Regions from separate parts of the Pseudoalteromonas sp. 20-MNA-CIBAN-0454 genome, predicted to be linked through region 4. Evidence: predicted binding sites of a transcription regulator. Region 4 holds the regulator's gene; each other region holds the start of a gene.

Region 1 (3,196 bases), on a different contig from region 4:
TACTGTACCAATTTTACCGTTACGTTTAGTACCATCAGCACTAATAATAGTTACTTGTTGGTTTGGAGCAACAGAACCACGCTTGATACGACCAACACCAATTACACCCACGTATGAGTTGTAATCAAGTTGAGAAATCTGCATTTGGAAGTCACCTTCAGGATCTGCATCTGGTGGTGATACTTCGTCAACGATCATTTGGAACATGGCATCCATGTTATCAGATGGCTCGTCTAAATCTAATGTTGCCCAGCCGTTGATTGCTGATGCATAGATTACTTTAAAATCTAACTGCTCGTCAGTGGCGCCTAAGTTATCGAATAAATCAAAGATTTGATCCATAACCCAATCAGGACGTGCACTTGGCTTGTCGATTTTGTTAATTACTACGATTGGCTTTAAACCTTGCGCAAATGCCTTTTGCGTAACAAAACGCGTTTGTGGCATTGGGCCTTCTTGAGCGTCAACAATTAGTAATACTGAGTCAGCCATTGAAAGTACGCGTTCCACTTCACCACCGAAATCGGCGTGTCCTGGAGTATCTACGATATTAATGTGGTAGCCGTTCCATGAAATAGCGGTGTTTTTCGCTAAAATGGTAATACCACGTTCTCTTTCTATATCGTTTGAATCCATCACGCGCTCTTCATTACCGCCGCGTGTTTCTAATGTGCCTGAAAACTCAAGCAGTTTGTCAACCAGTGTAGTTTTACCGTGGTCAACGTGGGCGATAATTGCTATATTTCTTATCTTTTCGATACTCATTAATATTCACTCAGAGAAATTGAATCTCATTGATCCTGCAGGGGCTTACGCACTCACCTGCGTTTTCACGAGATGTCCCAGCATAGGATTTAAAAGGGCGCATATTATCCCTTATAAATGGAATGGATGAAAGTTTATCCAAAATAAATTTGCAAACTTTCTGGTTTTTTTATTTAACCTACTGTTTTAAATTAACTAATTATAAAAATAAAATTTTTAATATTTTTATAAAAACCTCCACTTTAATGACTTTATTGCTATTTTGGTCAGTCTTTTGTATTTACTTTATGTTAGTCTATCACGATTAAATAGCGAGCAACTTTTTACTCTGTAACTGTTGCACTATATTGAAGCATTTACGCACCACAATGGTGCGCATTAGAAACAGCCGTTATTACTTTTGTATTTTTTATGTTTATAAACATTAAGTTACAATAGTGGCACAAAATCAGCTTATAAAACACAAAGCATTTAAGCAGCAATAACAAAACCTTATAGTTGGAGGACACATGTCGCAATCGGTTTTAGATTTTATTAAAGAAAATGACGTTAAGTTCATTGATTTACGCTTTACTGATACCAAAGGTAAAGAGCAGCATATTTCAATTCCTCATCACCAAATTGATGAAGACTTTTTTGAAGATGGTAAAATGTTCGATGGTTCTTCAATTGCTGGCTGGAAAGGCATAAACGAATCAGACATGGTGCTAATGCCTGTTGCTGAATCAGCTAAGCTTGACCCATTCACTGAAGAAGCCACATTAATTATACGTTGTGACGTAGTAGAGCCTTCTACATTACAAGGTTACGAGCGCGATCCACGCTCTGTAGCAAAGCGTGCTGAAGAGTATATGCGCTCTACAGGTATTGCTGATACGGTTTTATTTGGCCCAGAGCCAGAGTTCTTCGTATTTGATGACGTAAAATATAAAACAGACATGTCTGGCTCTATGTACAAAATCGATTCTAAGCAAGCTGCTTGGAACTCAGATAAAGAATACGCAGACGGCAATACAGGTCATCGTCCTGGCGTTAAAGGCGGTTACTTCCCAGTTGCTCCTGTTGATGACTTTCAAGATTGGCGCTCTGCTACTTGTCTAGTATTAGAAGAAATGGGACAAGTTGTTGAAGCACACCATCACGAAGTAGCAACTGCAGGACAAAACGAAATTGCTACGCGCTTTAATACTATGGTGATTAAAGCCGATGAAATTCAAGAAATGAAGTATGTTATTCATAACATGGCTCATTTATACGGCAAAACAGCCACTTTTATGCCTAAACCTATTGTTGGCGATAACGGCTCTGGTATGCATTGTCATCAGTCGTTAGCTAAAGACGGTGTTAACTTATTTGCAGGTGATAAGTACGGCGGTCTTTCTGAAGATGCGCTTTATTACATTGGCGGTATTATTAAACATGCTAAAGCAATTAATGCGTTTGCTAATGCCTCTACTAACTCGTACAAACGTTTAGTACCAGGTTACGAAGCACCAGTAATGCTTGCATACTCTGCACGTAACCGTTCTGCATCAATTCGTATTCCGGTAGTACCATCAGCTAAAGGTCGTCGTATTGAAGTACGCTTCCCTGATGCAACGGCTAACCCGTATCTTGCTTTTGCTGCCATGCTTATGGCTGGCCTTGATGGAATTAAAAATAAAATCCATCCTGGTGATGCAATGGATAAAGATTTATACGACCTACCTGCAGAAGAAGCAGCAGAAATTCCAACCGTTGCCTCTTCATTAGAAGAAGCACTGGCATCTCTTGATGCTGACCGTGAGTTTTTAAATCAAGGTGACGTGTTCTCTAATGATTTAATTGATGCTTACATTAAACTTAAGAGTCAAGAAGTTGAAAGACTTAACATGACAACGCACCCAATTGAGTTTGAAATGTATTACAGCTGTTAATTTTAATTAACAGTTATAAAATATACCTTTAAGCCCGCTTTGCGGGCTTTTTTAATGGTAAATTAGTACTTTCTCCACTAAAGTAAAGTTAATGTTAAAAATGCAGGGTTGCAGAGTGAGTAGCAAGATTTTATTACTACTAATTACTTCATTATTAAGTGTTTGTAGTTACGCTGGTGAAAAAAAAATTTACGCATGGAAAGATAAAAATGGCGTACTGGTGTTTTCAGATACCCCCCATATTGGCGCCAAAGAGATAAAACTCACCAGCCAAGATTTAACCATGCCTGCAACAAATACTGATATATTAAATAATCAAACTAAAGCGCAGCCGGTTGCATTTAGTATTGGTATTGCATCGCCTGAGCATCAGCAAACTATTCGTGAAAACACCGGCTCTGTGTATGTATCTACTCGCATTACCCCCCGCTTTGAAAACGACTTTACAATACAGCTATTTCTTGATGGTAAAGCCTATGGCGCAGCAAGTGATACCTCAACTTTTGCTTTAAGAG
Region 2 (3,196 bases), on a different contig from region 4:
TGTAATTAACACAACATAGAGCTATTCATTAGTTAATGATTGGAATGATTTTTAGTAGGTATATTTAAAAATGGTGGCCCCTCCCAGACTCGAACTGGGGACCTAACGATTATGAGTCGTGTGCTCTAACCAACTGAGCTAAGGGGCCAACTTTTTGTATAACTGTAAACAGTTAATTTTTTAAGAAGCGTTTAGTCACATAGCGACTAAAGCGGGGTGCAGTATAAAAAGTTTTTAGAGGCTTGTCACTAGCAAAAGTCTTTATTTTAACAATCAATGGTCTAACTGCTTAAATAGTAATCTTTTTATGGGTATAATATTAAAATTTGCAGAATTTAGGGTTAATACTGGCAGCTAAGTAAAAGTGAAATGGAAGGCTGTATATCGCGTAATTTAAAAATTGGGCTTTAAATAAGCAACTTACAGCTTATATTACGCGACAAACAGAAATGAATTATTTTTTTGCGATAATGTATATTGCATGTATTACTCCAGGGAAGTAACCAAACAACGTAAGTAAAATATTTATCCAAAAATGTAAGCCTAAACCCACCTGTAAAAATACTCCCAGTGGTGGCAGTAAGATTGAAAAAATAATACGTATAATATCCATAAATATTCTCCTTATTTATAAACTAAAAAACTTATAAGCAAAAACCCAGCAGAGCTGGGTTTTATAAATACTATGTTACTTTGCAACTATCGTTAGTTTATCTACTACATCGCGAACATCTTCTGCATTTTTAGCAATTTTTACTGCAAGCTGTTTTTCAGCATCTGAGTTCACTGTACCGGTAAGAGTAACTACACCGTTGTCAGTATCTACATCAATGTTTGTACCACCAACTTCTGAGTTAAATAAATAACGCGTTGTGATGACTGTGGTAATTTTAGCGTCGGTTAAGCCGCTACCATCATCATCTTTCATGTTGTCATGGCTTTTACTGTTCATGTTTTTCACAACAGTAAGCTGGTTATCAACATCGGTTACACCATCTAAACTCAGTACAAGTTCTTCTGCTAACTCTTTGTCGAGTTCGCTATTAACTTTACCTGTTAGTATAACTTTGCCATTTTTTACATCAGTGTTGATGTCAAAGTTATTGAGGTTAGTGTTCATAAGAAGCACTGTTTCAGCCTTACCATCAATCCAAGCATCTTTACTTTCATTTTCCCAGCTGCTCGCTTGAGCACCCATAGCCGTAGTACCTAAAACTAACGCCGCAATGATAGATTTGTTAAATGTTTTCATAATCTTTCTCCTTTTGATTAAAGACACTTTAACTAATGCCAGCTTTAGGCCAACTTTAATAAATAAGTAAAATCAGATAGTTAAGGCGGGATATAAAATAACTTTACTTTGTATACATCACTTTTTTACCGACTTATCGGTAAAAAGTTCTCAGTAGTGAAAATAAAAGCATGTTCATAGCTTTTAACTTGGGCCCAGGTTAAAGAGTAAAAAACATGCTAAATTTTTAAAGCACTAGAACACATTTAAAAAGTGCTTTGCAGATTCATCAATGCTGAATTTCTATAAAATGCTCTGCACATCAAGCAAGTATAAAAAACAAACAAAAGTATTTAGGCTTTGTTGTTTACTTTATGGCAAAAGTCGCTAAAATACGCCAGCTAAAATATATAAACGTTCTTTTACAACCCAAAGGTAATACCATGCATCCAATGTTAAACATTGCGGTTCGCGCTGCGCGTAACGCAGGCAAAATTATACTTCGTGCAAGTGAAGATTTATCAAAAGTTGAAGTTCAACAAAAAGGCACTAACGATTTAGTGACTAACATTGATAAAGAAGCTGAAGCTATAATTCGCGACACCATTTTACGCTCTTACCCTGATCACTGCATTGTTGGTGAAGAATTAGGCGAGCATAAAGGTAAAGATGCAGATTACCAATGGATTGTTGACCCGCTTGATGGCACAACTAACTTCATCAAGGGTATTCCTCATTTTGCGGTTTCTATCGCACTTAAAGTAAAAGGTCGTTTAGACCAAGCCGTTATTTATGATCCAATTCGTGGTGAGCTTTTCACTGCCTCTCGTGGTCAAGGCGCACAACTTAATAGCAAACGTTTACGCGTTTCTAAAACAGTTGATTTAGGCGGTTCAATCTTAGCTACTGGCTTCCCTTTCAAGCAAAAACAACACCTAGATGCATACACAGAAGCGTTTAAAGCTTTATTCATACATACAGCTGATATCCGTCGTGCGGGCTCTGCTGCGCTAGACATGGCTTATGTTGCTGCTGGACGCGTTGATGGCTTTTTCGAAATTGGTTTAAAACCTTGGGATACTGCTGCAGGCGAGCTATTAGTAAAAGAAGCAGGCGGCATGGTTGTAGATTTTGCTGGCGGCGTAAACTATAACAATAGTGGTAACATTATCTGTGGCGCACCTAAGCTAACTCAAGCAATAATTCGCGAAATTCGCCCTGTATTAACTGAGTCATTACTTCGTTAATAAAAACTGCATGGTTTAAAAAAGGAGCTTAGGCTCCTTTTTTGTTGTCTGCAAAAAATTATTTATGACGATTAAACTGCTTGTTTTTCTAACCTAGCAACCACACTACTTGGCTTACTACGCTGACATAAAAACAAATGGCTATGAGCAAAGCGCTTTGCTGATTTTTTAGCATTACTTGCCAATGCTGCAACCTGATGGCTATTCTTATAATGGTGTAAATCGGGAGTAACTAAGCCTATTGCCAGTGTTACTAATGGCACAAATTGTGGCTTCCCTTCTCTATTTGCACTCCAATATCCCTTATTTTTAATATGTTCGGAACTAAAAAACACCTGTGATTCTATTTCAAATTGGCGAATAATATGCTCGCACACTGCGGCAGCATTATTATCATCAAATAGCACCATAAAGTCATCGCCGCCAATATGGCCAAAAAAACTGTTTGTATTACTACACGCCTGCATCGTAATATTTGCTAATAGTTTAATTACACTATCGCCGCTAGCATAACCAAACAAATCATTAAACTGTTTAAAATGGTTCAAATCTAAATACGCCAATGAAAACGCCTTTTGTGTAGCTAAACGCCGCTCTATGGCATCGTTAAGAGCTAGATTACCGGGTAACATAGTTAATGGGTTAGCGTGCTGCGCATGACGAATTTTTTCATCTGTTATATGTTTTAATATGTCGCGTACTGGCACAATGCCTAAAT
Region 3 (3,196 bases), on a different contig from region 4:
ATTAATAGATACACCAGTAATACGTTGTAGGGCTTCGGCAATATTATTGTCTGGTAATTTACCAATGTCTTCAGCAACAACAGCATCAACAATACGACCGTCAGTACGTTTAAGCATTGCAGCTGCTTTCATACTGTTAAGAATTCCTTTTACTTCAATAACCTCTATGTTTTTATCTGCTGTGGCTGAGGTGTTTTCAGACTCTTGTGCAGCTAAAGTAGATGATGTCATTAAAATAAGTGCGGCCGCGCTAATAAGTGCAGGATTACTTTTATGTTGTTTATTGATTAGTGAGGAAGTAATTCGATTAAGCTTCATGTATCTCTCCCGTTTGGGTAATTGTGTGTTGATGATGCGCTTTGGTTTACCAATTTTTCAGCGTTTTACTTTTTTTGGTAATGCGTAAAGTGTGGTTAAAATTAGTCCAATTAAGTTTTAATTTCAAGCTTTGTTTACCAGTAATGTGAATTTGGTATTACAATTTTGGTTTCTTTTTGTTTAATATTTAACAAATTTAACAAGTTATGTTTTTAATTTATTTTGTAATCGCAGTTAAAAAGTTTAATTTAATGTTGGTATATAGGTTTGTTATTGCTATTTATTAATTATAATTTTTAAAAGCAAGGTGAGTTTAACCTTACTTATTTGGGAAGATTGGGGTTTTAACCTATAAAAAATTCATTGTTTTAGATAAGAAAGTGCTGATAAGTACCAAGGCGATAAAAAGAAATTAACTTACTGAGGGTGTATGAGGCGTTTATTTAAAATAAGAAATGTAAATTACTTACTGGTAATGGCTTTGTAGTTTTTATTTTAAGTTTAAAACTTAGTTGGTTAACCAATTTGGTTGCTAATATAAATAAAATATCGACTGGTAATAATAGTATAAAATTTAAATGCAGATGTACGAGGGGTTAATCGGGGGAAGTTCTTTTTTATGCATTTGCTGAGCGTGACAATATTTAATGGCTACTTGAGGGTAAACTTTTTAAGAGCAAAATGCAGATACTTTGCTATGTATGATGTGCAATTATTTTAGTAGGTTATTATTTTAGTAAGTTATTAGCACTTAAAAAGCCCGCATTATTAATAATGCGGGCTTTTCTTAATTTTAAATTATTAACTAACAATAAATATTTAGCTATGTATGCCAGTTATAATAGTGCACCTACTTTTGTAGTTCACCTGTTGATGATTCAAGGTGAGCACGAATAAACCATTGAAATTGCTCTAGCTCAGCTAGTTGGCTGGTGATCATATCCTCAGAAACCGGATCAAGATCAGCAAGCGTATCTATGGCTTTACGATGATCGCTATTAATACCGCTATATACATTATCGAGTGCACTTAAATGCTCGGTAACGAGGGCTTTACCAATTGAGTACTCGTCCCATGTACGGCGATCAACAATTGATTTTGGCGTACCAACAGGTACTCCACCTAGCGTTGCGATGCGCTCAGCAATGGTGTCTGTCATTTCGCGTACAACCGCAACTTGTGGGTCTAGCATTTCATGCACGCCAATAAAATTAGGGCCAACTACGTTCCAGTGAATATGTTTAAGGGTAAGTTGTAAGTCAATTAGCGCAACCATACGATTGTCGAGTGTAGAGATAGTTTTTTCTGCTGAATCGTTACTCATACCTGGAGCGGTAAATTTAGCTGTTTTGTTACTATTACTCATAATTTCTCCTACTTAATTATTTTGCCCATTAATTACTATATGAACATACTTTACTTTATTTAAAGCAATCACCATGCCGAGAAGGGATTTTAAATAAAGTTGTTTATATACAATCAGATAGGGTTTTCAATATGAGGGGAAGAATGATGTTAAATATTACATATTTGAAAACTATGCACTTTTTTGTAAATTATGCACAGTGTAATAAATATAATAGCTAAAGGGCTTAGCTATTATATTTAATACTAAGCCCTAAAACTAAGCCCGCAAAGTATTGTTTATTAATTTGACGAGTTATTCAATCCGCAGTGCCATACAGTCACTATTGCCATTAATAATCATGCTTTTATCGACTCGCACACCCGCACCAGAATATTTTCCTGCTGTGGTAAAACTGCATATTTGTACAAAGTAATCGTCTACTTTTGGTAGCGCAAATAATTGCTGATATATTTGCTCTTGGGATGCAAAGTGTCCGGCGGTTTCCTCAATGGTTTGTTGTTGCTGATCGACTAGTTGAATATTTGCTCCGCAGCGGCCAACAATGGGTTTTACTACATAGCCGGTTTGTAATAATTCATCACTGAGCTCAAACGCGGTATTGAGCAAATATTTATGATTAGGAAATAAACTCCACAGCACCGGTAAGATTGCTTTATTACTGGGGATCAGTGTCCATAGTGGTTCAAAAACCATGACATTTTTACGCAATAATACATCAGCCAACCGCGGGGTTTCTCCTGCTTGCCATTGCGGCTCAAAATTATGATTTTGAGCTTGATCAGCCTCGCATTCTTCACGAATTTGCTCAAGTGCAGTTTCCCACGACCAGGTTTTCCATACATAATTAAGTTTATTGCCATCGGCATCAATAATATTGCCAAAGGCATCCCAAGACAGAGTATTTAAACCAATAATAATTTTGCACTCAAAACCTGCTGCCGCAATTGTTTCTTTCATAAATAAAGCGTGGTAATGCTCTTCTGGCTCGTCATCTTGAAGAATATGAACTAAACCTTTTACTTCACTTTTTCGCCACGCTTTTACTAAGTCTTTAAATAAATCTTGGCCTGCATCAATACCCGTTTTAACCCCAAAGTGCTTTGCCCATTTACCCTGAACTTTACCGCTTTCCATATAACACGAAGCGGAGTCGCAGTTGTATTCATACACTTTTAAGCCTGCGGGGGTTAGTGCAAAGTCAAAGCGACTGGTGATCAATTGATTTAAGCGGTTATCCCACGATTGACGAATTTTATTGAGTACTACTTCAGGTAAATTAAACTTTTTTAATAGCTCAGGGTGCTGTAACACATAATCGGTGGCATGCATAAATAAGCCATGCAGCTCATTAGTGGCGTGCTCAATGGCTTGTTGGGCTGTGTGTGAAATAGTAAAGTAGCTATGTTGATCCTCTGCATTGGAGGTAAGCTTGTGGCCTTGCATCATGTCTACATAGGCGGCTTCGTCATCATTAGCAATATTTAACCATGACTTTGCAGCTTGGCCTGT
Region 4 (3,196 bases):
AATACGGCATTTTTTTATGCGCGAGTTCACTGATGAATTCTAAAATTCTTTTTTTACTATTAAAAAGGACCACAGCTTTGCTGCAGTCCTGGCATATAAGTGAGCTTAATTTCATAGTGTTAGTGTCGAGCAAACTTCTCTTTGTGTTTAATTACTTGACGATCGAGTTTGTCAATCAACGAGTCAATGGCAGCGTACATATCTTGGTGTTCGGTCGATGCAAATAGCTCAGCGCCACTTACAAAAATTGTTGCTTCAGCTTTTTGACTTAATTTTTCTACATCGAGAATAACATGCACATTAGTTATGTGATCTGAGTGTCTTTGCAGCTTTGCAAATTTATTATTTACATAGTCTCTTAATGAGTCTGTAATGTCTACATGACGACCAGTTAAGTTTAGTTGCATCAGCATTTTCCTCTTTGTTGTACGTCTTAAATCAAGCTTTTACGTTGATTCGACGGGGGAATAGCCAGAGATTCGCGATATTTTGCAATTGTCCGTCTAGCTACTTTAATTCCTTGCTCAGCCAATATATCTGCAATCTTGCTATCACTCAATGGTTTGGCTAAGTTTTCTGCAGCTATCAACTTTTTAATCAGGGCACGTATGGCAGTTGATGAACATTCGCCACCATTTTCGGTGCTTACATGGCTTGAAAAAAAGTACTTAAGCTCAAAAATGCCACGTGGAGTGTGCATATATTTTTGCGTAGTGACCCGTGAAATAGTCGACTCGTGCATTTCAACTATTTCGGCAACATCGTTTAATACCATAGGTTTCATGGCTTCTGGGCCATGTTCAAAAAACGCTTGTTGCTGCTTAACAATACAATTAGTTACTTTCAGGAGTGTTTCGTTTCTACTTTCTAGGCTTTTAATAAACCATTTAGCTTCTTGTAAGTGCGAGCGAATAAATTGGCTGTCACCGCTGGATTTTACTGTACGAGACATAGCCGCATATTGGCTGTTAACACGTATTTTTGGCATGCTATCTGGGTTTAGCTCTACCACCCAGCGGCCTTTTATTTTTTTAACAGACACGTCAGGTATAACGTATTCAGACTCTTCTCTGACAATAGTATCCGCAGGCTTAGGATTAAGCGTATGAATAAGTGTCATTATTTCTTTAAGCTCTTCTTCTTTGAGCTTAGTTTTTTTCATTAACGTACGATAGTCGCGAGCAGCGAGTAAATCGATATGATCAGTTAACACCATTTTTGTTTCGTTAATATAAGGGGTGTCTTTATCAAATTGATTTAATTGAATGCATAAGCATTCTTGCAAGCTGCGAGCTGCAATACCAACAGGATCAAATAATTGAATGCGCTTTAGCACTGCTTCTATTTCATCTAGTTCTACTTCGTGTTCGTCGTCAGTTTCTTGGTTAAAGCTTGCTAAAAGGTCTTCGCAACTGAGGGTTAAAATACCAGAGTCATCTACGGCTTCAACGATAGCTATGGCAATAGCTTCGTCGGTAGGGCTAAAAGGGGTGAGCTGTAATTGCCACATTAAGTATTCATGCAGGGTTTCGGTTGATGCACCTTGATAAATAGATTCATCTTCAGGCATTGGCCCTGATGAAGAGGCAGGCGCTGCGCTCATATATTCATCCCATGATACATCCATGGCCATGTCGTCGCTTATGGTGTCTTTATTTAGTGCTTCGCCGCTATCTTGCTCATACTCGCTTGGGGTGTCGTCAGCAGAGGCGCTAACAGTAATGTCATCTGCTTTTTGCTCGTTTTTACCTGCTGATTCTTCCGTGTAATCTTGTTCATCAACTTCAAGTAATGGGTTGCTATCAAGTGCTTCTTGTATTTCTTGCTGGAGATCCAAGGTACTAAGCTGCAATAAGCGAATAGCCTGTTGCAGTTGCGGAGTCATTGTAAGTTGCTGGCCCATGCGCAGCTGTAATGATTGCCTCATTTATCTCTAACAATCCTTATAAATTGATATGATTAATCTTAGCAGATGCTTATAGTAATAACATAAATATTACAGTTTGAACTGCTCGCCTAAATAAACATCACGTACTGTTTTATCGTTTAATACAAATTCAGGAGTACCAGATGCAATTAGCTCCCCATGAGAAACAATGTAGGCTTTTTCACAAACATCAAGGGTTTCCCTTACATTGTGGTCGGTAATTAGTACGCCAATACCACGATTTTTAAGGTGTTCTATAATTTTTTTAATATCGAGTACTGAAATAGGATCCACGCCAGCAAAGGGCTCATCAAGCAATATAAATTTAGGATCTGCAGCTAAAGCACGTGCTATTTCTACGCGGCGACGTTCACCACCAGATAGCGCCATACCTAAGCTGTCGCGAATATGTTGCAGGCTAAATTCGTCCAATAAACTATTTAGGGTTTCTTCCCTGGCTTGTTTATTTAGTTGCTTACGCGTTTCTAAAATAGCCATTAAATTTTGATACACAGTGAGCTTTCTAAAAATAGAAGATTCTTGTGGTAAATAACCAATACCTAAACGAGCACGGCTGTGCATAGGAAGTAAGGTAATATCGTTATCATCAATTAATATTTTACCTTTGTCGCTATGAACTAAGCCTACAATCATGTAAAAGGTAGTGGTTTTACCTGCGCCATTTGGGCCAAGTAAACCAACAATGCTGCCAGCTTTTACTTCAAGTCCTACATTTTTAACAACTTCACGGCCTTTATAGCTTTTTGCTAATAGCTCTGCTTTTAATGTACTCATGGCTGACCTTTATTGAGTTTTTGTTCTTTTTTTACGTCTACAGGCACTAAAATAGTGTGTACCCGATCAGTTGAGTTTTCATCTTTTTCAGCGCTTATAAGCTGTTGCTCTATATCGTAGGTGATGCTTTTAGCCGTAATTTTTTGCCCAGCTTGAGAAATGTTTGCATCTCCTACCAGGGTTAAAAAACGTTTCGCTACATCGTAACGTACTTCGTTAGCGCTGGCGCTCATGACAGTGCCATCTGCTTGCTTTTCTTCAAAATATGCAGGGCTGCCCGTGGCAATTAATAGTTGTTTATTACCGCCAAGTTCGTCGCGCTTATGTACTTCTAAACGATCGGCGGTGATACGACGATTACCGTGAATTATCTCGACGTTTTTCTCAAAAATACCAACGTTTTCTTTTAGTTGGCCTTCTTGGCGGTCAGCACTAATAGAAATTTGATTAGCTAATGGGGAAGTACTTTGCTCT

The links. Region 4 encodes sigma-54, which starts transcription at its own class of promoters, with help from an activator protein. Its sites were predicted from a motif close to GTTGGCACGNNNNTNGNNT; they were not measured.
Region 1: glnA (glutamate--ammonia ligase) is a predicted target of sigma-54. The motif match lies at 1,202-1,220, and genes of this name have one in related genera.
Region 2: AAEZ22_RS11290 (BON domain-containing protein) is a predicted target of sigma-54. The motif match lies at 1,288-1,306, and genes of this name have one in related genera.
Region 3: dps (DNA starvation/stationary phase protection protein Dps) is a predicted target of sigma-54. The motif match lies at 1,747-1,765, and genes of this name have one in related genera.

Annotation. Positions count from the first base shown of each region.
Region 1 is NZ_JBEOOB010000012.1:35,925-39,120, reverse strand. Features, by position in the region: gene typA (translational GTPase TypA) at 1-765, opposite strand, end outside; gene glnA (glutamate--ammonia ligase) at 1,275-2,681, shown strand; gene AAEZ22_RS07835 (DUF4124 domain-containing protein) at 2,797-3,196, shown strand, end outside.
Region 2 is NZ_JBEOOB010000020.1:70,303-73,498, reverse strand. Features, by position in the region: tRNA gene AAEZ22_RS11300 (tRNA-Ile) at 72-148, opposite strand; gene AAEZ22_RS11295 (YqaE/Pmp3 family membrane protein) at 455-613, opposite strand; gene AAEZ22_RS11290 (BON domain-containing protein) at 689-1,252, opposite strand; gene suhB (inositol-1-monophosphatase) at 1,675-2,478, shown strand; gene AAEZ22_RS11280 (GGDEF domain-containing protein) at 2,550-3,196, opposite strand, start outside.
Region 3 is NZ_JBEOOB010000044.1:20,479-23,674, forward strand. Features, by position in the region: gene AAEZ22_RS16440 (TonB-dependent receptor) at 1-318, opposite strand, end outside; gene dps (DNA starvation/stationary phase protection protein Dps) at 1,169-1,684, opposite strand; gene gss (bifunctional glutathionylspermidine amidase/synthase) at 1,979-3,196, opposite strand, start outside.
Region 4 is NZ_JBEOOB010000011.1:8,269-11,464, forward strand. Features, by position in the region: gene ptsN (PTS IIA-like nitrogen regulatory protein PtsN) at 1-115, opposite strand, end outside; gene hpf (ribosome hibernation promoting factor) at 120-407, opposite strand; gene AAEZ22_RS07190 (RNA polymerase factor sigma-54) at 434-1,927, opposite strand; gene lptB (LPS export ABC transporter ATP-binding protein) at 1,997-2,722, opposite strand; gene lptA (lipopolysaccharide transport periplasmic protein LptA) at 2,719-3,196, opposite strand, start outside.